3 regions of the Mumia spirodelae genome follow, and region 1 is predicted to be linked to each of the others. Evidence: riboswitches for the same ligand, from Rfam matches in the RefSeq annotation. Region 1 holds a riboswitch; each other region holds the start of a gene.

Region 1 (7,481 bases):
CGCCCGCGTCGTGGTCATGGCGGCGCTCGCCCGCGAGGAGTCACGCGGCGCCCACTTCCGCAGCGACCACCCCGACCGTGACCCCGCCTTCGACCGCCACCTCTCGTGGGTGCGGAAGGGAGACCCCGCATGCTGACCGACGCGCTCATCACCGCCGCGGTGGAGGCGGCGCTCCAGGAGGACGCGCCGTGGGGGGACGTGACAGGCGAGGTCCTGGTGCCCGCCGACGCCGTGGCGACCGCACGGATGGTGTCGCGACAGGCGGGCGTCCTCGCCGGCGCAGCGGTCGTGGCCGCGACGTTCGCCGCGGTCGACCCTCGGATCGCGGTCCGGGTCGAGCGTGCCGACGGCGACGTCCTCGAGCCGGGGACCGTCGTCGCGACCGTCGTAGGCCCCGCCCGCGGGGTCCTGCGGGGGGAGCGGGTCGCCCTCAACTTCGCCCAGCGGATGTCAGGCATCGCGACCCAGACCCGGGCGTACGTCGACGCCGTCGCCGGCACCGGCGCGCGCATCGTCGACACCCGCAAGACGACGCCGGGGCTGCGCGCGTTCGAGAAGTACGCCGTGCGGTGCGGAGGGGGCCACAACCACCGCTTCTCGCTCTCGGACGCCGTGATGGCCAAGGACAACCACCTGGCGCTCCTCGGTGACGACCCCGAGCGCATCACCGCTGCGCTCCGTGCGGCTCGTGCGGCGCTGCCGCACACCGTGCACCTCGAGGTCGAGGTCGACCGGCTGGACCAGCTCGACGCCGTCCTCGCCGCCGACGTCGACACCGTGCTGCTGGACAACTTCTCGGTCGAGGATCTGCGCACCGGCGTCGAGAAGGTCGCCGGACGGGCGCTCGTGGAGGCCAGCGGCGGGATCACGCTCCCGGGGATCCGGGAGGTCGCGCTCACCGGCGTCGACCTCATCGCGGTCGGTGCGCTCACCCACAGCGTGACCGCCCTCGACCTCGGGCTGGACGTCGCGGTGGCGGTCTGAGTGCGCTACCTCGACGCGGCTGCGACGACGCCCGTGCGGCGGGAGGTGCTCGAGGCGATGTGGCCGTACCTGACCGGGGAGTTCGGCAACCCGTCGAGCCACCACGGGCTGGGTGACGCCGCGGCGCGTGCGCTCGAAGGCGCGCGTGCCGACGTCGCGGCGGCGCTGGGTGCCCGCCCGGCGGAGATCGTGTGGACCTCCGGCGGCACCGAGGCGGACAACCTCGCCGTCAAGGGGCTGGCGCTGGCCCGGCCGCGGGACCGGCACGTCGTCACGACGCGGATCGAGCACCCCGCTGTGCTCGAGGCGTGCGACCACCTGGTGCGGCTGCACGGGTTCAGGGTCGACCTGCTCGACGTGGACGCGGACGGCGTCGTCGACCTCGCTCAGGCCGAGCGGGTGATCGGTCCCGGCACGACCCTCGTGTCGGTGATGCTGGCCAACAACGAGATCGGCACCGTGCAGCCGGTCGCCGAGGTCGCGGCGCTGGCGCGGCGGCACGGCGCGCTCGTGCACACCGACGCCGTGCAGGCCGTCGGCTCGGTGGTCGTCGACCCGCAGCGCCTCGGCGTCGACGCGCTCACCGTGAGCGGTCACAAGCTCGGAGCACCGAAGGGGAGCGGTGCGCTCTGGGTACGGCGTGGGCTGGCGCTCGAGCCGCTGGTGCACGGCGGTGGCCAGGAACGCGGCCGCCGGTCCGGGACCGAGAACGTCGCGGCCGCGGTCGGTCTCGCGACCGCGCTCCGCCTGGCGGTGACGACGACGCCGGACGGCCCGCGCCCGAGCGGGCCCGTCGCGGAGCTCGCCGCCGCGCGGGACGCGTTCGTCCGCGAGGTTCTCGCCGGTGCCGACGGCGCCGTGCTCACCGGGCACCCGACCGAGCGGCTGCCCGGTCATGCGTCCTTCTGCTTCCCCGGGACCTCGGGGGAGGTTGTGCTGCTCGGGCTGGAGCAGGACCACGGCATCGTCTGCTCGAGCGGGTCGGCGTGCGCCGCGGGGTCGGACGAGCCGTCGGAGGTGCTCCTCGCGCTGGGCGTCGTGCCGGAGGTGGCGCGGACCGCCGTGCGCTTCACGGCGGCGTCTCCGGCCGACTTCGAGGGTGTCGCCGGCGCCGTCGTGGACGCGGTCCGTCGGGTGCGCGCCCTGGCCGGCTGAGGGCCCGCGGACCGGTCGGCGCGCGTGCTCACGCCGCACGATCGGGGCCCGATCGTCGCAAGGATCGTGATGTGCCCGTGATGGACTTCGGACAAACTGTGACGAGGGTCACATTCCACCCATGTAACCCCTGCGATACCAGGCGAGGCGACCTGGACAGGTGACCAAGGTCTCCGCGTGGTGAGTTCGGGCGATTTGTGGGGTTACGGGACTGTGCCTATGGTGGCTCGCGGTCCGACCCGGGCCATCACAACCTCATAACGGGCCCGACCGGGACGCGACCTGGTCAGGGCCGGACAACTGAACATCGTGTGTGGGTAACGCCCAGTCCTGCCCGCCTGCACACGCCCCCATCACCGACACCACCGACGGGCAGGAGCGGAGGAACCAACTCTGCACGAAGACCTTGGCGGTCATGCGTGCTCGGGGTGAATCCCTCACGAGGGAGGGGCCATTCCTTTCGGCCCTAATCCGACAGCTCACTTCGTAGGCGTGGAAGGGAACCACGTCCAACATGCTCGCGTCCCCCCGGAAGCAGCGTCTTTTCGCGCTGCCGATCGCTCTGTCCGCTGCCGCTGCGATGGTCGTCACGACCGCGCCGCAGGCCAGCGCCACCACCTCCACCACCACGAGCACCACCGCCGCCAAGACCACGGCGGCAGCGAAGCTCTCGACGGCCAAGGCGAAGCGGCTCGCCGCGAAGAAGCGTCGCGCCGGCCGCATCGTGAAGGCCACGCGCGTCGCCGCGCGCCAGAAGGGCGACCCGTACCGCTACGGCGCGTCGGGCCCCGGCTCGTTCGACTGCTCGGGCCTGACGTCGTACTCGTTCCGCAAGGCCGGCGTGCGGCTGCCCCGCACGGCGAACGCGCAGTACCACCGCGTCCGCCACATCAAGAAGAAGAACATCCGCAAGGGCGACCTCGTCTTCTTCGGTGGATCCCGCAAGTACCACGTGGGCATCTACTGGGGGAAGGGCCGCATCCTTCACTCGCCGTACTCCGGCAGCCGTGTGAAGGTCGAGCGGATCTGGACCCGCGGCTGGTCGGCCGGCACGCTGCGCCTGCGCGCCTGACCTGACCGACACGCATCACGAAACAGCAGGGCCGGTGCCTCGAGGGGTGCCGGCCCTGCTCCACCATGGAAGCATGCCCGTGAGCCTTCACCCCCGTACCGCGGTCCGTGCGACTCTCGTCGCGGCCGCCCTCGTCCTCGCGACCGCCTGCTCGGGCGGCGAGGAGCCGAAGACCCCCGAGACGCCGTCCCCCACGACCGCCGACGCCGCCCGCAAGGCCGCCACGCTGGTCCGCGCCAACCCGTTCACGGGGCAGGCCGCGGCCAAGGGCCTGCCCGAGCACCCGGCCTTCCTCGTGAAGATCGAGAACACCGACGCGGGCGCGCCGCAGTACGGCCTGTCGCAGGCCGACCTGGTGTTCGAGGAGCTGGTCGAGGGAGGGCTGACGCGCCTCGCGGCGTTCTTCTACACCGAGACCCCGACCAAGGTCGGTCACGTCCGCTCGACCCGCACGACCGACATCGCGATCGTGAAGCCGACCGGCGGTCAGCTGATCGCCTCCGGCGGCGCCGGCGTGGCGGTCCGCAAGATCAAGGCTGCCGGCGTCGACTTCCACAGCGAGGACACGGGCAACCTGACGCTGTCGCGCGACCCGGGCAAGCGCGCGCCGTACGACCGGCTGCTGAACCTGGACGCGTACGCGCAGAAGCAGAGCTCGGCGAAGGCCGCGGTGCCGCCGCCGTACCTGCCGTTCAGCGCGACCCCGACCGCGGGCACCGCCAAGGCGACCTCCTTCGACGTCCGCTTCTCGCGCGGCTCGGCGACACGCTGGCAGTACGCGTCGGGCGCGTACAAGCGGGTCAACGGGCACGCGCAGAAGGGCAAGGACTTCACTCCGAGCACCGTCCTGGTCCTCTTCACGCGCCAGGCCGACGCGGGCTACCGCGACCCGGCCGGCAACCCGGTCCCGGAGACCGTGTTCACCGGGGGCGGCAAGGCCGTCGTCCTCAGCGGCGGCAAGGTCCTCAACGCGCGCTGGAGCAAGAAGAACGCGGCGGCACCGATCCGGCTCGCGGCCGGCGGCAAGCCCGTGACGCTCAAGCCGGGCAAGGTCTTCGTCGAGCTGGTGCCGCAGGGCGCCGGCGGCGTCACCGTGCGGTCGCGCTGACGCGAGGAAGGTCACACGTCGCTGCCCTCCGGTGCGGAGAGCGGCTCGCCTAGCATCGACAGCAGAGCTTCGGCCCCACCTGACGGTCCCTCCCTCCAGCGTCGGGTGGGGCCGATCTCTGTCTAGGGCGTCTGCTTCTCGTCGCCGAGCGCGGCGAGCTCCTCGCCGAGGGCGTCGTCGATCGCGTGCGCGAGCTCGTCGCGGAACACCGCGACCACGGCCTGCGCCGCGACGGGCAGCAGGTTGGCGATCGAGGTGACGACCTCCTGCCACTGGTCGTCGGGCATGCCCTTGTGGACGAACGGCTGCCAGATGTCGTGACGCACGCGGCCGACCAGGTCGTCGGCGACGGCCCGCAGCGGCGTGGACAGCGAGGGGAGGAGCTCGAGGACGGTCTCCGGCTCCAGGCCGAGCGAGATGGCGGCGACGCCGGCGCGGACGACGTCGGGGCGGCTGACCTCGAGGGTGTCCTCGTCGACGATGCGGGCGAGGCCGCGGTCGACGAGCTTCTGGGCCAGATCTGCGTCGCGGGCGATGCCGGCCATCGCCGTCAGCCGGTCGCGCGACATGAGCTCGCTCTCGGGCTCGCGCGCGAGGGGCGAGTCGAGCACCGTGATGAGGTCGAGCGCGTAGTCGGCCGTCGTGGACGTCTTGTCCTGCAGCGCCTTCTCGACCGCCTGCAGCGTGTAGCCGCGGTCGAGGAGGCTGCGCACGAGCTGGAGCTGGTTGACGTGGGACTGCGTGTAGTAGCCGGTGCGACCCTCGAGGCGCGGCGGCGCGAGCAGTCCCCGGCTGGCGTACGCCCGGACGTTGCGCACGGTCATCCCGACCCGTGACGCGAGCTCGTCGACGGTGAGCTCCTCCTCGTGTTCGGTGTCGGCCATCTCGTCCTCTGTGTCGCTGTGCAGGTTCGGTCATCCTACGGCCTGGGCAGCCACGGATCCGGCTGCCACGGCGTACGCTGAGACGGGGGTCGGGCACGACGCGAGGAGGGGCGATGACCGAGCAAGAACCCGCCGAGTCGTCCGACGAGATCTCGCCGAGGCACAGGTCGTACCGGGGCCGCCTCCTGGTCGCCACACCGCTGCTCGGCGGCGGTCCGTTCTACCGCTCCGTCGTCGTCGTGCTGGACCACGACGCCGGGGGAGCGCTCGGGGTGATCCTCAACCAGCCGCTCGACGCGACGGTCGCCGAGGTGCTGCCGGAGTGGTCGACGCTGGTCTCGAGCCCGACGGCCGTCTTCTCCGGCGGACCCGTCTCGACCGACTCCGCGCTCGCGGTCGGCGTGCTCCGCGACGGCGACGACCCGCCGGCCGGCTGGCGCGAGATGTACGACCGGGTGGGCCTGGTCGATCTCGACCTGCCGTCGCGCGCCGTGGAGGCGGGGCTGCGCGGTGTGCGGGTGTTCGCCGGGTATGCCGGGTGGAGCCCGGGGCAGCTCGAGAGCGAGATCGCCGAGGGCTCGTGGGTGGTCGTCGACTCCTTCGACGAGGACCTCCTCTCCCCGAATCCAGAGGCCCTGTGGCGGCAGGTCCTTCGCCGTCAGGGCGGCGATCTGGCGATGCTGTCCACCTATCCCGACGATCCCCAGCTGAACTGACCGGCTGGGGGGACGAGCGCTTCTGGCATAGACTGCCGGGGTGTCGACCACCTTCAGTCCCGGAGCCCAGACGTCCTCGGACGTCCGTACGCAACCGCGCCTCGACGACGGCGACCACGAGCGCTTCTCGCACTACGTGCCGAAGGACAAGCTCACCGAGGCCATGATCGAGGGCACCCCTGTGGTCGCGCTCTGCGGGAAGGTGTGGGTGCCCAGCAGGGACCCGCAGCGGTTCCCGGTCTGCCCGGAGTGCAAGGAGATCTGGGAGTCCCTGAAGTCGGGCGACTCCGGTGACGATGACTGACCCGCAGCGACGTCTGCCGCGCGTGCGGGGCCGGGGGGCGGTGCTGGTCGGCGCCGCCCTCGTCGCGGGCCTGACCGCTGCGACGCAGACGCAGCCGGCGGTCGCCGACGTCTCGACCGCGCGGGTCGCGGCTGCTCCCGCGCTCGACTGCGCGCCGACCGAGACGCTGGCGGCCCGGACGCTCAAGGGGCTCGACGGCGTCGTCCGCGCGCCCGAGCCGTCCGAGGCGACGGTGGTGGCGTACGAGCGCGACCTCAAGACCCGCCTCGCGCGGCTCGACGCGGCTCGCGCCACGCCCGGTGCCCGCGGGGACGGCCCCCGGGTCATCACCGTCGGCGTCTACGCGCACGTCCTCAAGCCGTCGAGCGGCAGCAAGGCCGTCAGCCGTGCCAAGGTGCGCCGCCAGGTCAAGGTGATGAACCGCGCCTACGCCGGCAAGCAGTGGAGCCAGGCGCGGAGCACGCGCATCCGCTTCAAGCTCAAGGACATCGACTACACGGTCAACAAGGCGTGGTACTACGCGTCGCTCGGCTCGAGCGAGTCCCGCGCGATGCGCAAGGCGCTGCACCGCGGCAAGAAGCGCAGCCTCAACCTCTACATCGCGGCACCCACCGAGCGGGGCGACCTGCAGGTGCTCGGCTACGCGACGTTCCCGCAGCGGCCCAAGAGCAAGCTCAAGACCGACGGCGTCGTGATCCACAAGGACTCCATGCCGGGCGGCCGCTTCCGGGGCTACAACAAGGGCGACACCGCCGTGCACGAGACCGGCCACTGGCTCGGGCTCTACCACACGTTCCAGGGCGGCTGCAGCAAGAAGAACGACCGCGTGGCCGACACGCCGCGCGAGCGGATCCCGAGCTTCGAGTGCCCGCGCGGGCGCGACACCTGTCCTGCTCCGGGGGAGGACCCGATCCACAACTTCATGGACTACTCCTACGACCGGTGCATGCACCACTTCACGCCCGGTCAGATCGAACGCATGCGCAAGCTCTGGCGGGTGTACCGCCGCTGATGACCGGGGCCGCGCATCTCCCACCGGCCTATCCCGATCGCGCAGCATGGGGCACCGCCCCCAAGCTGCGTGCGTGGCAGGCCGACGCACTCTCCCTGTACGCCGAGCGCAACCCGCGTGACTTCCTCGCGGTCGCGACGCCCGGGGCCGGCAAGACGACGTTCGCGCTCACCGTCGCGGCGCAGCTGCTCGAGCGCCGCGTCGTCGAGCGGGTCGTGGTGGTGGCGCCGACCGACCACCTCAAGA
Region 2 (7,481 bases), on a different contig from region 1:
CGCTCGTCGAGCGGACGCGCGGCCACGACCTCGGTGCAGGAGAGGAGCGCGGCGAGGCGCTGGCTGCGGTGGGTGGCCCGCACGAGCGTGACGAGCCGGTCGCGCTCGCGGGCGGCGTCCTCGAACCGGCCCTGCCCGGACAGCGTGCGCATCCGGTCGGTCGACGCGTCGACGACCTCGGCGGGGTCGAGGGTGAGGGCCGTGCGGACCCGCTCCACCTCCAGCGCGTACGCCTCGGGGGTGGCCGTGCCGTCGCAGGGCGCGAGACAGCTGCCCATCTCCGCCAGCGCGCACGCGCTGCGGGACGGGCGGCGGGGGAGCCGACCGGAGCACTGGCGGATGCGGAACGCCTCGTACAGCGCGGAGGCCACGCGCTCGGCCGACGCCCGGCGGGTGAACGGCCCGAGGTAGTCGGCGTCGTCGTCGGTCTTGCGGACGAACGAGAGCCGCGGCCACGGCTCTCGAGTGAGCTTGATCCAGGTGGCGCGCTCGGGATGGCGCGAGCGGCGGTTGTAGGGCGGCTTGTGGTGCGCGATGAGCCGCAGCTCGCGGACCTGCGCCTCGAGCGCCGTCGCGCACGTGATGCCCTCGACGCGCGTGGCCAGCGCCACCATCTCGCCCATCCGGGTGCGGGTCTCGCTCGAGGTGAAGTAGGAGCGGACGCGCGCGCGGAGATCCTTGGAGGTCCCGACGTACAGGACGTTGTCGTGGCGGTCGCGGAAGAGGTAGACGCCGGGGACGTGGGGGAGGTGGTCGGCCAGGCGGCTCTTCTTGCGCTGCGCGGCGCTCACCCGCGCACTGAAGGTGGCCAGCTCCTCCATGGTCGACACGCCCATCGTGCCGAGGCGCTCGAGCAGCGCGTGGAGGACGTCCACGGTGGCACGGGCGTCGGCGAGCGCACGGTGGTTGGGGGTGGTGCCGGAGTGGAAGTGCCGGGCGAGGGTGCCGAGCTTGCAGTTGGGCACCTCGTCGCGCAGCAGGACGCGCCGGGCGATGCGGGCGGTGTCGAGGCTCTCGAACCCGGGCCACGTCAGCCCGAGGTGCTGGGTGAAGTGCTTGAGGAAGCCGACGTCGAACGGGGCGTTGTGCGCGACCAGGACGGTGCCGCGGGCGAACTCGAGGAACGACGGCAGTGCCTCGCCGATCCTCGGCGCGGCGACGACCATGGCGTCGGTGATGCCGGTGAGCACCGTGATGAAGGTGGGGATCGGGCCCTCGGGGTCGACGAGGGTCTGGAACTCGCCGAGGATCTCGCCGCCCCGGACCTTGACCGCGCCGATCTCGGTGATCATCGAGCCGGCCGCCGCCGAACCCCCGGTGGTCTCGAGGTCCACGACGCAGAACGTGATGCCGGACAGGTCCCGTCCGAGCTCGTCGAGGGTGCCCTGGACGCCGCGGATGGGGACGGGAGACGGGGGAGCGGCGTCGGAGGCGAGGGTCATGCTGCTGACGTTAGGCGCGCACGCTGACAGGTCCGCGGCGCGCGGAGCACCGGCGTGTCGGGTCGGCGGTTTCTGTCAGAGCGGCTGCGTAGCGTCCCGGACATGGACGAATCTCGCGTGCTCCACCAGCAGCCGGGACCGGCGACGGGCCACGGCGAGCTCCTGACCATCGACTGCGGCCGCTGCCTGGTCCGACCCCACGCCTGCGGCGACTGCGTGGTGACCGCGCTCCTCGGCGCGCCCGACGAGGGCGTGAGCCTCGACGCCGACGAGGGCGCCGCGCTGGAGGCGTTGAGCGCCGCCGGCCTCGTCCCTCCGCTCCGGCTCGTGACGCAGGTCGACGGCGAGACGGTCGAGGACGCGTGAGTCTTCTCACCCTCGGGTCCGCGATGGCAGGGGAGTTCTGAGTTTCCCCCAGGGTGTCGTTGATTCCTCACCCGGTTGCCGCATAGGGTGAGGCTCGCGTGCCTGAGGAGTTCTCTACCCCGGAGAGCGCAGGCGCGCCGCCTAGTTCGGTCGAGATCCCCCGGATCGACGCCGGAGCCGGGGACCCATGTTCCTGGGGTGAATCCGTCCGCGAGGACGGTAGGGCATGTTCTTGGCCCGAACCCGTCAGCTCACCCGGCAGGCGTCGAGAACACGAAGGAGACCGTCCGACGTGCGGAACGGCCGAAAGCTGTCGATGAGGGCAGCCGTCGCCGCCGGGTCCGGGTTGGTCCTCGCTGCCACGCTCACCGCGTCCCCGAGCGCAGCGGATCCCGAGACTCCGAGCCTGTCCGAGGCGCAGCGCGAGGTAGCCAAGCTCAGTCACGAGGCCGAGCAGGCCAACGAGCGCTATCTCGAGCTCAAGACCGAGGTCGACGGCGCCACCAAGCAGATCAAGAAGCTCCGCGCCGACGTCAAGGCGCAGCAGGCCGAGGTCGACGAGGTGCGCAACGCCCTCGCCAAGACCGTGACCGAGCGGCTGTCGAGCTCCCCGATGGGCCCGACCACGCAGCTCCTCGCCAGCGACGACGTCGACGAGTTCCTGGAGGGCCTGACCGCCCTGCAGTCGTACAACAGCACCCAGGCCGACCGCCTCGCCGCGTTCGAGCGCGAGGCGGGCGAGCTCAAGGTCCGCCGCGAGCAGCTCTCCGCCAAGCTCGAGGTCATCTCCGACGCCGAGAAGGAGATGAAGAAGCAGAAGGCGAAGCTCGACGACCGGGTCGACAAGGCCGAGGCGCTGGTCGCCAGCCTGACGCCCGCCGAGCGCGAAGAGGTCTACGACAACGACCACGGCGGCACCACCCGCGGTGACGACCGTCCGTCGACGAGCGCTCCGAAGGTCAACGCGTCGGGTCGGGCCAAGAAGGCGATCGACTTCGCGCTCGCGCAGCTCGGCGAGCCTTACTCGTACGGCGCGGCCGGGCCGAGCAGCTGGGACTGCTCGGGCCTGACGATGGCGGCGTTCGGCGCGGCCGGCGTGTCGCTGCCGCACTCCTCGTCGGCGCAGTCGGGGATGGGAAGCTCGGTGTCGCGCTCCTCGATGAGCCCCGGCGACCTGGTCTTCTACTACAGCCCGGTGAGCCACGTGGGCATCTACATCGGCAACGGCAAGCTCGTGCACGCCCCGCGTCCGGGTCGCAGCGTCGAGATCGTGTCGGTGGACCTGATGCCGATCTCGGGAGTTCGTCGCGTCGGTTGACGCGCGTCAGGACAGCGTCGGTTGACGCGCCCGCAAGACGTCAGGAGCCCCGGCCCGCCTCACGGTGGGCCGGGGCTCTTCCACGTCCAGCGCCGTTCTTCGCGGCTTCGCCGCCGTTGGGGTACCCGAGCGAAGCGTCACTGACCCGAGCGTGTGCGGTGGGGGCGGTTGGGTTCCGGTGGGGTACCCGAGCGGGGCGGGTGCGCCGTGCCGGTGGGCGCGCGTCGTACGCCGCTCCGTCCCGGTGGGCACGCCCGCGGGTGGCGTTTGCCACGCCCGCACCGGAACGCCCCGTCGTGCACCGCAGATTCGCGGTGCACGAGGGGCACTTGCGGTGCGGGCGTGGCAAACGTGGAGGAGCGGGAGGGGTACGGCGCGGGCTGCTGCCGCGGAGCCAGGACCGGCTGGTGCCGCGGAGCGAGGGGCGTACGGCCTACTCGTACAGCGCCTCGACGTCGTCGCGGTGCTCGCGCATCACGACGTTGCGCTTGAGCTTGAGGGTCGGCGTGATCTGCCCGCCCTCCTCGGTCCAGTCCTTGGGCAGGATCCGGAACTTGCGGATCGACTCCGCCTTGGACACGTGCGTGTTGGCCTCGTCGACCGCGGACTGCACGGCGGCGATCACGTCGGGGTCGTCGGCGAGCTGCGCGACGGGCGTGTCGGCCGGCTTGCCGTGCTGCTCGAGCCACGGGCCGATCGACTCCTCGTCGAGGGTGATCAGCGCGGCGACGAACGGCTTGCCCTCGCCCACGACGACGGCCTGGCTCACGAGCACGTGGGCGCGGATGCGGTCCTCGAGAACCGCAGGCACCACGTTCTTGCCGCCGGCGGTGACGATGATCTCCTTCTTGCGACCGGTGATCGAGATGAAGCCCTCGGAGTCGATCTCGCCGACGTCGCCGGTGTGGAACCAGCCGTCCTCGTCGATCGCGGCCGCGGTAGCCTCCGGGGCGTTCCAGTAGCCGCGGAAGACCTGGCCGCCGCGGAACAGGAGCTCGCCGTCCTCGGCCACGCGGACCTCGGTGCCCGGGAACGGCCGCCCGACGGTGCCGATCTTGGAGTCGCTGGCCATGTTGGCGGCGAGCGCGGCGGTGGTCTCGGTGAGGCCGTACCCCTCGATCACCGGGACGCCGATGCCGGAGAAGAAGTGCGCGAGCCGCTCGCCGAGCGGGGCGCCGCCGGAGATCGCGTGCTCGACGCGTCCGCCCATGGCGTCGCGGAGCTTGGTGTAGACGAGCCGGTCGAACAGCGCGTGCTTGGCCTTGAGGAGGGGACCGATGCGCTTGCCGGCCTCGCGGGCGCGGCTGTACGCGATGGCGGTCGAGGTCGCGACGTCGAAGATCTTGCCCTTGCCCGACGCGTGCGCGTTCTGGCTGGCGCCGTTGTAGACCTTCTCGAACACGCGCGGGACGGCCAGGATGAACGTCGGCTTGATCTCCGCGAGCTCCGGCAGGAGGTTCTTGACGTCCGGCGTGTGCGAGAGCTTGACGCCCGCACGGATGGCCCCGATCTCGATGATCCGGGCGAACACGTGCGCGAGCGGGAGGAAGAGCAGCGTGACGGCGTCGTCGCGGTCGAAGATCTCGGGGAGGATGTCGATCGCGTCGCCGAGCTCGAACATGAAGTTGGCGTGGGTCAGCTCCGCGCCCTTGGGACGACCGGTGGTGCCGGAGGTGTAGATGATCGTCGCGAGGTCCTCCGGCGCGACCGCGTCGCGGCGGGCGGCGACGTCCTCGTCGCTGACCACCTGGCCCGCGGCCACGAGCGTGTCGAAGCCGTCGTCGATGCACCAGACGTCCTTGAGCGCGGTCAGCTCCGAGCGCGACGCGGCGACCCGCTGGGCGTGCTCGTCGCTCTCCACGACGCAGCCCACGGCGCCGGAGTCGGACAGGATCCACGAGATCTGCTCGACCGACGAGGACTCGTAGATCGGGACGGGGACGGCGCCGATCCACCACAGCGCGTAGTCGACCTGCGTCCACTCGTAGCGGGTGCGGGCGAGGATCGCGACGCGGTCACCCGGCGCGACGCCGGCCGCGACGAACCCCTTGCCCAGCGCCACGACCTCGTCGCGGAACTGGCCCATCGTCACGTCGACCCAGACGCCGCCGACCTTGCGCTGGAAGGACACCCGGTCCGGGTCCTTGCCCACCCGCACCAGGACGTCGTCGGTGATGCTCCCGGTGTCCGGGACCTGGTACGTGGGTGGGGTCGCGTAGGTGCGCACACTGCCTCCGATCGAGCGATCTGGGTACGTCGACACGACGTACTCCCCCTCGGGCAGGTTACATTCATCGGTCCGAACACCCCTAAAGGAGACCTCGATGCCGGCCGTCGATGTGATCGACCAGACGTACGCCGCCGTGCCGCCGCGTCCGCTGCGCGAGGTGCTGTGCGCGGAGTCCGCGTGGGCCGCCGTGCTGCCCGGCCTGGAGCTCCGGTGCTTCGAGGACCGCGGCGACCGCGGCAAGCGGTGGAGCGTGAGCGGCGCGCTGGAGGGGACCGCGGAGGTGTGGCTCGAGGCGACCGCCGAGGGGACGATCGTCCACGTCTTCCTGCAGGCCGACCCGGTGCCGGCGGCCCCGTCGCGGCGTGCCGCACGGCGCATCGACCGCGACTACCGCGAGCGGCTGAAGCGCTGGGTCACGCAGGTCCGCGACACGCTCGACGTCGGTCGCGCGGTGGGGGAGCCGCCCGAGCCGGCGGCGACACAGGGGAGCGCCCCGGACGAGGACGAGCGCGGCGCGCGATAAGGTCGGCAACGGGCGCAGCACCGACCGACCAGGAGGGTCTGGATGACCAACCAGACGACCAGCGACATCGTGGTCGACGCCGAGCCGGGCGTGATCATGGCGGTCATCGCCGACTTCGCGTCGTACCCGTCGTGGGCGACGGGGGTGAAGGAGGCGCGGGTCGTCGACCTCGACGAGTTCCGCGCCCGGGCGACGGAGGTGCAGTTCGTCCTCGACGCGACGCCGATCCGCGACACCTACACGCTCGGATACACGTGGGACGGCGACCGCGAGGTCGACTGGCGGATCACCGAGCCGGGCGCGATGGTCAAGGGCATGGACGGCGCGTACGTCCTCGAGCCGCTCGGCGACGGCAGGACGCGCGTGACCTACCGCCTCGCGGTCGAGGTCTCCATCCCGCTGCTGGGCATGCTGCGCCGCAAGGCGGAGAAGGTCATCATCGAGACGGCGCTGAAGGGCCTGAAGAAGCGCGTGGAGTCCGCCGAGGCGTGACCGGGAGACCCGGGGGTGACGCGCGTCTCGATAGGATCTGACGACTGCGCTCGCAGCGCACCCACCGTCCCCGCTCGAGGAGAGGCATGACCGCACAGACCGGCGGTGACCACGTCGGCACCCTCGCGCAAGAGGCCCTCAAGCTGGCGCGCGTGCTCGCGCAGCAGGCATCCGAGGGCGCTCACGGCGCCGACGACGGGACGGCTGACGCGCACCGGCCCGAGGCGTGCGACTACTGTCCCTTGTGCCAGATGATCGCCGTGGTGCGGCACGCGCGACCCGAGGTCGCCGAGCACCTGGCGTCGGCGCTGACCTCGCTCACGCTCGCCGCGCGTGGTGTGGTGGACGCGTGGGCGCAGTCTCGTCCGCAGGGCGAGCCCGGACAGACGGCCGACGCAGGACAGGACATCGACGTGGAGGACGAGTCATGGGAGTGACGGTCGGGGTCGACATCGGCGGGACCAAGATCGCCGTCGCTGTCGTCGACGAGGACGGCACCATCGTCGTCCAGGACCGGCTCAAGACGCCGGCGACCGATCCGACCCTCATCGGTGACGCCGTCGCCCGCTCGGTCAACGCGCTCAAGCGCGACCACGACGTCGAGGCCGTCGGCGTCGGCGCAGCGGGATTCGTCGATGCCGCGCGACGCACCGTCCTCTTCGCGCCCAACATCAAGTGGGTCGACGAGCCGCTCGCGGACCGCCTCGAGGACCTCGTCGACCTTCCTGTCGTGATCGAGAACGACGCCAACGCGGCCGCGTGGGGCGAGTTCCGGTTCGGCGCCGGCGCGGACGTCGACGACATGCTCCTCGTGACCGTCGGCACCGGCATCGGCGGCGGCATCATCCAGGGTGGGCGGCTCGACCGCGGGGCGTTCGGCGTCGCCGGGGAGATCGGGCACCTGCGCATGGTCCCCGCGGGGATCCGCTGCGGGTGCGGCCAGTACGGCTGCTGGGAGCAGTACGCCTCCGGCCGCGCGCTCGTGCGCGAGACGCGCGACCGGATCAGCGCGCAGATGGAGCAGGCGCAGCCGCTGGCGGCGCTCGTCGACGGTGACGTCTCGCGGATCACCGGTCAGATGGTGACCGAGCAGGCGCAGAAGGGCGACCC
Region 3 (7,481 bases), on a different contig from region 1:
GGTCATCCACCTCGTCGGCCACACGCCGGGCTCGATCGCCCTCCTGTACGACGATCCCGACGGCATGCCGCACCTCTTCACGGGCGACTCGCTGTTCCCCGGCGGCGTCGGCAAGACCTGGTCGCACGACGACTTCGCGTCGCTCATCGACGACGTGGAGCGCAAGATCTTCGACCGCCTCCCGGACGAGACCTGGTTCTACCCCGGTCACGGGGACGACTCCACGCTCGGCGACGAGCGCCCGCACCTCGCGGAGTGGCGCGCGCGGGGCTGGTGAAGTCCGCGGGTCACGCGGCGGACTGCTCCTCGGCGAGCGTGCGCGCCACGACGTGCGCGTCGTCGCCGACGCCCCACTGGAGCGACGACCGGCGGTTGCGGAGGAAGTGGACCCCGCAGAAGTAGAGCCCCGGTACGGCGGTGGACAGGTCGTCGGCGACCAGCGGGAAACCGTCGGCGTCGAACACCGGGAACTGCACCCATCGGGCGTAGTCCGGCCGGAACCCGGCCGTGAGCACGACGGCACCGATCCCGGCGACGTCCGCGCGCAGCGGCGGGTCGGCGACGAAGGGCTTCGGCTCGGGCACGTCCGGCGCCTCGTCACCGAAGCGGCCGTCGAGAAGCCCGCGCATGTCGGCGAGCCGGGCGTCCCCGAAGGCGACCGACTCCGCGAGGTCGTCGGCGAACGCGACCGTCCCGTCCGCGACACCCAGGAGACGTCCGGTCAGCACCACACCCAGCTCCTGGAGCACCCGGTAGTGCAGGTCGTGGCCGCCCCGGGCGCCGGTCGCCTGAGGATTCGCCAGGAGCCTCGCCGCCGGTCCAGGCAGCGCGGACCGCGGCTGGTCGAAGTAGCCGGCCCGCTCCAGCCACGTCACGACGTCGACGCCGTCGAGCCGTCGTGGGGTCCACGGCGCACGTCCGCAGGCGAGCAGCACGTCCCGTCCTGCGAGGTGGAGCTCCTCGGCGAGCTGCACGCCCGTCTGGCCCGACCCCACCACGAGCACCCGCCCGTCGGGGAGGTCGGACGGGCGGCGGTACGCCGTCACGTCGAGGACCGCGACCGACGACGGGAAGGCCGTCGCCGCGGGCGGAAGGTGCGGCCGCTGGTAGGCGCCCGTGCAGACGACCACGGCGTCGGCGTCGATGTCCCCCTGGTCGGTACGGAGGAGGAAGCGCGCCCCGCGGCCCGTCTCCACGCTCGCCACCGTCGTACCCTCCTCGACCGGGCCGGCCTGGCGTTCGGCGTAGTCCTGCAGGAACGCCACGATCGCGTCCCTCGGGACGTGCCCCTCCGGCTCGTCGCCGTCGTACGCGCTGCCGGGGAGTCGCAGGCTCCAGTTGGGCGTCACGAGGGTGAAGCTGTCCCACCGGCCGCGCCAGGTCTGCGCCACGCGTCCGCGCTCGAGGACCCGGTGCTCGACGCCCAGCGCGGCCAGCTCATGGCTGACGGCCAGACCGGCCTGCCCTCCGCCCACGACGATCGTCGACATCGCGACCTCCTCCCCTCACGACGATGCCCTCTCCCGGACCGATCCGGGAGAGGGCATGCAACGTCGTACGACGATCAGGCGGCGGCCGCGACCCCCCGACCGGTGAGCGCCTTGAGCTCGTCCACGCTCATCCGCAGCGTCGGGTCGCGCTCCTCGAGCAGCAGGTCGTACGAGGCCTCGGCACGCTCGACCGCGGGCGACGTCGCCGCGACGAGCGGGGTCGCCTCGACGAGGGGGTTCTCGCGCGGCTCGAGGTCGGCGGCCGAGACCGACGCCGCGGCAGCCTGACGGTCCGCGTGCTTCTTGGCGACGATGGCCCACAGGGCCTGGCCGCCGATCACGATCCAGATGAGGTTCGCCGCGGCGGACGGCCAGACGCCGTTGAACGCCGCGACCCCACCCATGAGGCCGGCGCCGAGGAGGTTGGCGGACTGGTAGCGCGCCGAGGCGGCCTTCCAGCGTCCGCGGCTGACGAGAAGGTACGCGGCTGCGCCCGCGACAGCGCCGACCCACCCGAGGGTGGTGACGAAGTCGGCGACCGAGAACATGTGCGGCTCCGAGAAGGTCGTGCGTGGATGAGGGGGAAGTGCCGGCGTCCGGAGGGCCTCACGGGCGGCGACCAGTCCAGTGTGCGCCGCACTCGGGTTAAGCACAATCGAGCCTTTCTTGATGAGCCGTTTAGCATTGCTGAATGGCATCGATCGACCCGCGCCGACTCGCGTATCTGCTGGCCGTATACCGGACGGGCGGCATCCTCGCGGCCGCGGATGAGTTGAACGTCACACCCTCGGCGGTCTCCCAGCAGATAGCGCGCCTGGAGTCCGAGGAGGGTCTCGACGTGCTCGCGCGAGGTCCGCGCGGCGTCACGCTCACCCCGGCCGGACGCGTCCTGGCCGAGACGGCCGAGCGCATCGAGGCGGAGCTGGTGGAGGCACGCAAGACCCTGGCGACGATGGGCGACGAGGTCTCCGGCCGGGTGGCCGTCGGGGCGTTCCAGACGTCGATCCAGGCGATCGTCGGTCCGTCGCTCGGTCAGGTGCGCGAGGACTACCCCGGCATCGAGGTCACCGTCGCCGAGCACGAGCCGGACGAGGCTGTCCGCCTCCTCCGCGCCGGCGAGCTCGACCTCGTCCTCGTCGAGCAGGACGAGGACGCCGTCACCAGCGCCCCGCGCGGCATGCACGACGTGATCCTGCTCGACGAGCCGTGGCGGGTCGTCATCCCGTCGACGTTCCCGACGCCCACCCAGGTCGCCGACCTGACGGACGCGCCCTGGCTCGCCGCCGAGCGGCAGACCGCCGCCGCCCGCGCGCTCGAGCGTCTCGCCGGCACGCTCGGAGGGCGCCTGCGCGTCGTCCACCAGTTCACGAGCTTCGAGGCCGCGTACGCCCTGGTGGCCGCCGGCGAGGGCGTGGCCATGGTCGCCGCCCTCGCGCTGCAGCAGGAGCTGCCTGCAGGGGTGGAGGTGGTCCCGCTGCCCGGCCTCGGCTCCCGCCGGGTCATCGCACGGCACCGGCAGAACCGGCGCGAGCCCGGCCCGGCCGTCACCGCGGTCCTGGACGCCCTGCTCGCGGCGGCGGGGCGGGTGGAGCTGGGGTGAGCCTGCAGCCTCCTGGCCGGTCAGCCGGCAGAACCGGCGGGGGCGTCCGGACTGGCGGGACGGAGGCGCTTGGCGGGGACCCACTGCTCGACCAGCGTCCCCTCCCCCTCCTTGCCGGGGACGAACGCGACCCGCGCGACCCAGCCCTGCGACTCGCGGCGCCACTCGATCACCAGACCGGGATAGGCGTCCGACTCGTACCGGCTGAGCGAGACCCAGACGTGACGGACTCCGCGGCCCTCGCGAGGCGGGGCGACGGAACGCTCCTCCTGGCCGTACCGCCTGTTGGTTCCCACGCGGAAAGGATACGCCTGCTTCGAACACGTGTTCGATCAACCTCCACCCTCTGCCGGATTGCGGCCAGCGCGGCCCGGCACGACAGTGAGGGGTGCGCGACCGGCGTACGAGGAGGGGTGCCATGAGCGACGCAAGGCCTGGTTCCACGACATCGGAGCAGGACCGCCCACCGGAGCTGAGGCGCTTCCTGACACCGAAGCTGCTCCTGCTCTTCATCGTCGGAGACATCCTCGGCACCGGCGTCTACGCCCTCACGGGCCAGGTCGCCGCCGAGGTCGGCGGTGCAGCATGGCTGCCGTTCATCATCGCCTTCGTCATCGCGACGCTGACCGCGTTCTCCTACCTCGAGCTCGTCACGAAGTATCCGCAGGCCGCCGGCGCCGCCCTCTACACGCACAAGGCCTTCGGGATCCACTTCCTGACGTTCCTGGTCGCGTTCGCCGTCCTGTCCTCGGGCATCACGTCGGCCTCGACCGCCTCGCGCGTCTTCGCGCGCAGCCTGGACCAGGGCTTCGGGCTGGACCTCGGCAACTCCGGGATCCTCGTGGTGGCCCTGCTCTTCATGATCGTCCTCGCGCTGGTGAACCTGCGCGGTGTGGCGCACGGGATCATGACGAACGTCGTCCTCACCCTCGTCGAGCTGACCGGTCTCCTGCTCGTCCTCCTCGTCGGGGTGTGGGCGATCGTGCAGGGCGACGCCGACTTCTCCCGGGTGGTGGCCTTCGACACCCCGGAGGACAAGAACGTCTTCCTGGCGGTGACGACGGCGACCTCGCTGGCGTTCTTCGCGATGGTCGGCTTCGAGGACTCCGTCAACATGGCCGAGGAGACGAAGGACCCGGTCTCGACGTTCCCGCGGATCATGCTGACCGGCCTGTCGATCACCGGCCTGATCTACGTCCTCGTCTCGATCACCGCGGTCGCGCTGGTCCCCATCGGCAAGCTCGCCGCGACCGAGACGCCGCTCCTCACCGTCGTGGAGACCGGGGCGCCCAACCTCCCGATCGACGAGATCTATCCGTTCATCACGATGTTCGCGGTCGCCAACACCGCGCTGATCAACATGCTGATGGCCAGCCGGCTGCTGTACGGGATGGCCAGGCAGCACGTCCTTCCGCCACCGCTGGCCCACGTCGGACGCAAGCGGCAGACGCCATGGGTCGCGATCCTCTTCACGACGCTGCTGGCCCTCGGGCTCATCACCTACGTCTTCAACGCCAGCGAGGACGCCGTCGCCACGCTGGGCGGCACGACGGCGCTGCTGCTGCTCGCGGTCTTCACGGTCGTCAACGTCGCCGTCCTGGTCCTGCGTCGCGACCACGTCGACAGCCGGCACTTCGTCGCCCCCACGATCCTGCCGGTGATCGGCGCCGTCACGTGCCTCTACCTCGTGACGCCGCTGTCGGGCCGGGACGGGGAGCAGTACGTCGTCGCGGGGATCATGATCGGCGTCGGCGTCGTCCTGTGGGTGATCACGTGGTTCATCAACCGCGCCTTCTACGCCGAGCGCACCTACGTGAAGGACCCCGCCGAGCTCGAGTGAGCCGACGGGGTCCGTCACGGTGCCCTCAGCGAGGGATCACCAGAACCGCTTGCGCCACCAACGCGGGAAGTGCCCGATGGCGCCCTTCTTGGCGTAGCGATCGCTCTTCGCGAAGCCCTGCCACTTCTCGCGCTTGTGCTTGGTCGTCAGCCCGAGCTTGCGGGTGCAGCCGGGCCACGCGCCCCAGCCCTGACTCTTGAGGACCTTCTCCGCGACCGCGATCTGCTCGCGGCGCTTGGCCTTGTAGGCGGTCGACGCATACTTCTTGCCGCCGTACGCGCGCCACGTGCCGGGATTGAACTGCAGACCACCGTGGTAGCCGTTACCGGTGTTGATGTGCCACCGACCCCCGGCCTCGCACCGAGCGAGGCGTTCCCAGGTCTTGTCCTTGGCTGCGTTGGCGGGGGTGCTGGTGAAGACCAGCAGACCCGCCACCAGGCCGACGAGAGCGAGCGTGGTGGCGGCGCCGCGCTTGGCGACGCTCAGGGCGTTGTTCATGTTGTTCCTTCACAACGCCTGTGGGGTTAGCTGTCGGGTTCGGGCCGAAGGTGCCCGGCCGTCACGGACGGTGTCCGTGTGCGGCTTCACCCCAAGGAGCCGAGGCTCCAGAATTGGGTTCCCCACTCCCGCCCGTGGTGCTCGTGGTTCGCCGGCCCCCGTGACCGACCTTCCGGGGTAGGCCTTGCTCGTGGGCGGGACTCGGCGTCGAGCAAGACCTCCGACAGACTAACCCAGAGAATCAAGACATCAAGGACACCGCGGCCGGGATCGGACGTTTCGGGACGCCTCTCCCCTGCAACGACGGGGATGCGCCCCCGCCGAAAAGCCCCGGCGGTGAGCCTGGTCCCACCGCGGGGTGCACGGGTGGGACCCAGCTCACCGCTCCCGAGTGCGGAACGCGGGGCGACCGTCGATCGTCCACAGGCGCGGCCGGGTCACCCGCGAGCGGGCCAAGAGCGTGGGCCTCCCGCCGAAGGCGCTGCTCGGCCGGCGGTTCACCCGAATTCACCCCCGCGTGTGGGTCCACGTCGACCACCCGATGTCGGACCTTGACCACATCCGCGCCGCCGCTCTCGCTGCACCGGCGTACGCGAAGGTCACCGACTCCTCGAGGCTCCGGATGCTGGGGTACGACGACCTACCCTTGCGACCGATCTGCTTCGTGGTCCCTGACGATCACCACGCGTCGCTCGAGGGAATCCTGGTCCACCGGACCAAGATCGTGCCTCCCTTGGACGCGGTCGGGGTCACGCCGGCGGCGGCGTTCGTCGGATGCTGCGCCGAGGAGCGGTCGATCGACCTCATCGCTGCCGGCGACTGGCTCGTCCGCCACGATCACGCTACGGTCACCGAGATCGTCGACCTCGCCGAGCGAGACGACTGGCGTCCGGGTGCGACACGGGCACTCGAGATCGTCCCTCATCTGAACCCGCGATCGCGTTCGCCCCGCGAGTCGAAGGTCCGCGCCTATCTCGTGGCAGCCGGACTTCCCGTTCCGGAGGTCAACGTCGACCTCGAGGTCGGCGGGAAGATGCTCGGCTGCGTCGACCTCCTCTACCGTCGCTGGCTGCTCGTCATCGAGTACGAAGGGCGACAACATTCCGAGGACGACCACCAGTTCAACGTCGACATCGGCCGGTACGAGCGCTTTCGGGACCATCACGTGGCCTACGTCCAGATCACCAACGCTCGGTTCGCGAGCCCACGAGCGCTCGTGATGCTCGTCCACCAGAAGCTCGTGGCTCGCGGCTACGACGGGCCAGCGCCGGTGTTCGGTCGGCGATGGCGCGACCTCATCGCGCCTGTGGAGGGGGCACATGCACGACGGCGGTGAGCCTGGTCCCACCGCGGAGTTCACGGGTGGGACCCAGCTCACCGCCGGGCCGTGAGAGCGGTACGCCGCCGCGTCAGGTCTGCGGGATGTCCTCACGCTCGTCCGGGCGCTGCGGCGGCGGCTGGTTGCGCGTCTTCCACAGGCTCGCCACCGCCGTGACCGCGAGGACGACGATGATGACGCCGAGGCTGGCCAGCGTCGGGATCTCCGGCACGTCGAGGTGCTCACCGTTGTTGATGAACGGCAGCTCGTTGGTGTGCAGGGCGTGCAGGACCAGCTTGACGCCGATGAACGCGAGGATCACCGACAGACCGAGCGACAGGTAGACCAGGCGCTGCAGCAGGCCGCCGAGCAGGAAGTAGAGCTGGCGCAGACCCATGAGGGCGAAGATGTTCGCGGTCAGGACCAGGTACGGCTCCTTCGTGATGCCGTAGATCGCGGGGATCGAGTCCAGCGCGAACAGCAGGTCGGTCGTGCCCAGCGCCAGGATCACGAGGAACATCGGCGTCAGGAACCGCTTGCCGTCGATCCGGATCGCCATCTTCATGCCGTGGAACTCGTCGGTGACGCTGAAGTGGCGCTCGGCGAAGCGGACCACGGCGTTGTCGCCGGCCTCCTCGTCGTCGTGGTTGCGGTAGCTCTTGACCAGGCCGTACGCCGTGTAGACGAGGAACAGGCCGAAGATGTAGAAGACCCAGCTGAAGTTGTTGATCGCAG

The links. A riboswitch is a leader RNA that binds a small molecule or an ion and turns the genes downstream of it on or off. The one in region 1 is predicted to bind cyclic di-AMP.
Region 2: linked by a shared signal. The riboswitch ahead of ACQSSQ_RS07665 (C40 family peptidase) and the one ahead of ACQSSQ_RS22255 (C40 family peptidase) in region 1 are both predicted to bind cyclic di-AMP.
Region 3: linked by a shared signal. The riboswitch ahead of ACQSSQ_RS22855 (transglycosylase family protein) and the one ahead of ACQSSQ_RS22255 (C40 family peptidase) in region 1 are both predicted to bind cyclic di-AMP.

The regions. Positions count from the first base shown of each region.
Region 1 covers NZ_JBODSD010000005.1:420,084-427,564, reverse strand. The annotation lists gene nadB (L-aspartate oxidase) at 1-136, shown strand, start outside; gene nadC (carboxylating nicotinate-nucleotide diphosphorylase) at 130-984, shown strand; gene ACQSSQ_RS22260 (cysteine desulfurase family protein) at 985-2,139, shown strand; cyclic di-AMP (ydaO/yuaA leader) riboswitch at 2,484-2,647, shown strand; gene ACQSSQ_RS22255 (C40 family peptidase) at 2,654-3,211, shown strand; gene ACQSSQ_RS22250 (DUF3048 domain-containing protein) at 3,285-4,319, shown strand; gene ACQSSQ_RS22245 (MerR family transcriptional regulator) at 4,442-5,203, opposite strand; gene ACQSSQ_RS22240 (YqgE/AlgH family protein) at 5,317-5,919, shown strand; gene ACQSSQ_RS22235 (DUF3039 domain-containing protein) at 5,960-6,223, shown strand; gene ACQSSQ_RS22230 (zinc metalloprotease) at 6,216-7,235, shown strand; gene ACQSSQ_RS22225 (DEAD/DEAH box helicase) at 7,235-7,481, shown strand, end outside.
Region 2 covers NZ_JBODSD010000001.1:1,559,783-1,567,263, forward strand. The annotation lists gene ACQSSQ_RS07655 (DEDD exonuclease domain-containing protein) at 1-1,442, opposite strand, end outside; gene ACQSSQ_RS07660 (hypothetical protein) at 1,545-1,808, shown strand; cyclic di-AMP (ydaO/yuaA leader) riboswitch at 1,957-2,088, shown strand; gene ACQSSQ_RS07665 (C40 family peptidase) at 2,101-3,126, shown strand; gene ACQSSQ_RS07670 (AMP-dependent synthetase/ligase) at 3,560-5,353, opposite strand; gene ACQSSQ_RS07675 (hypothetical protein) at 5,451-5,879, shown strand; gene ACQSSQ_RS07680 (SRPBCC family protein) at 5,922-6,371, shown strand; gene ACQSSQ_RS07685 (hypothetical protein) at 6,458-6,808, shown strand; gene ACQSSQ_RS07690 (ROK family glucokinase) at 6,799-7,481, shown strand, end outside.
Region 3 covers NZ_JBODSD010000006.1:101,183-108,663, reverse strand. The annotation lists gene ACQSSQ_RS22885 (MBL fold metallo-hydrolase) at 1-277, shown strand, start outside; gene ACQSSQ_RS22880 (NAD(P)-binding domain-containing protein) at 288-1,490, opposite strand; gene ACQSSQ_RS22875 (CBU_0592 family membrane protein) at 1,565-2,038, opposite strand; gene ACQSSQ_RS22870 (LysR family transcriptional regulator) at 2,182-3,090, shown strand; gene ACQSSQ_RS22865 (hypothetical protein) at 3,111-3,386, opposite strand; gene ACQSSQ_RS22860 (APC family permease) at 3,509-4,930, shown strand; gene ACQSSQ_RS22855 (transglycosylase family protein) at 4,967-5,428, opposite strand; cyclic di-AMP (ydaO/yuaA leader) riboswitch at 5,430-5,578, opposite strand; gene ACQSSQ_RS22850 (hypothetical protein) at 5,970-6,764, shown strand; gene ACQSSQ_RS22845 (TerC family protein) at 6,838-7,481, opposite strand, start outside.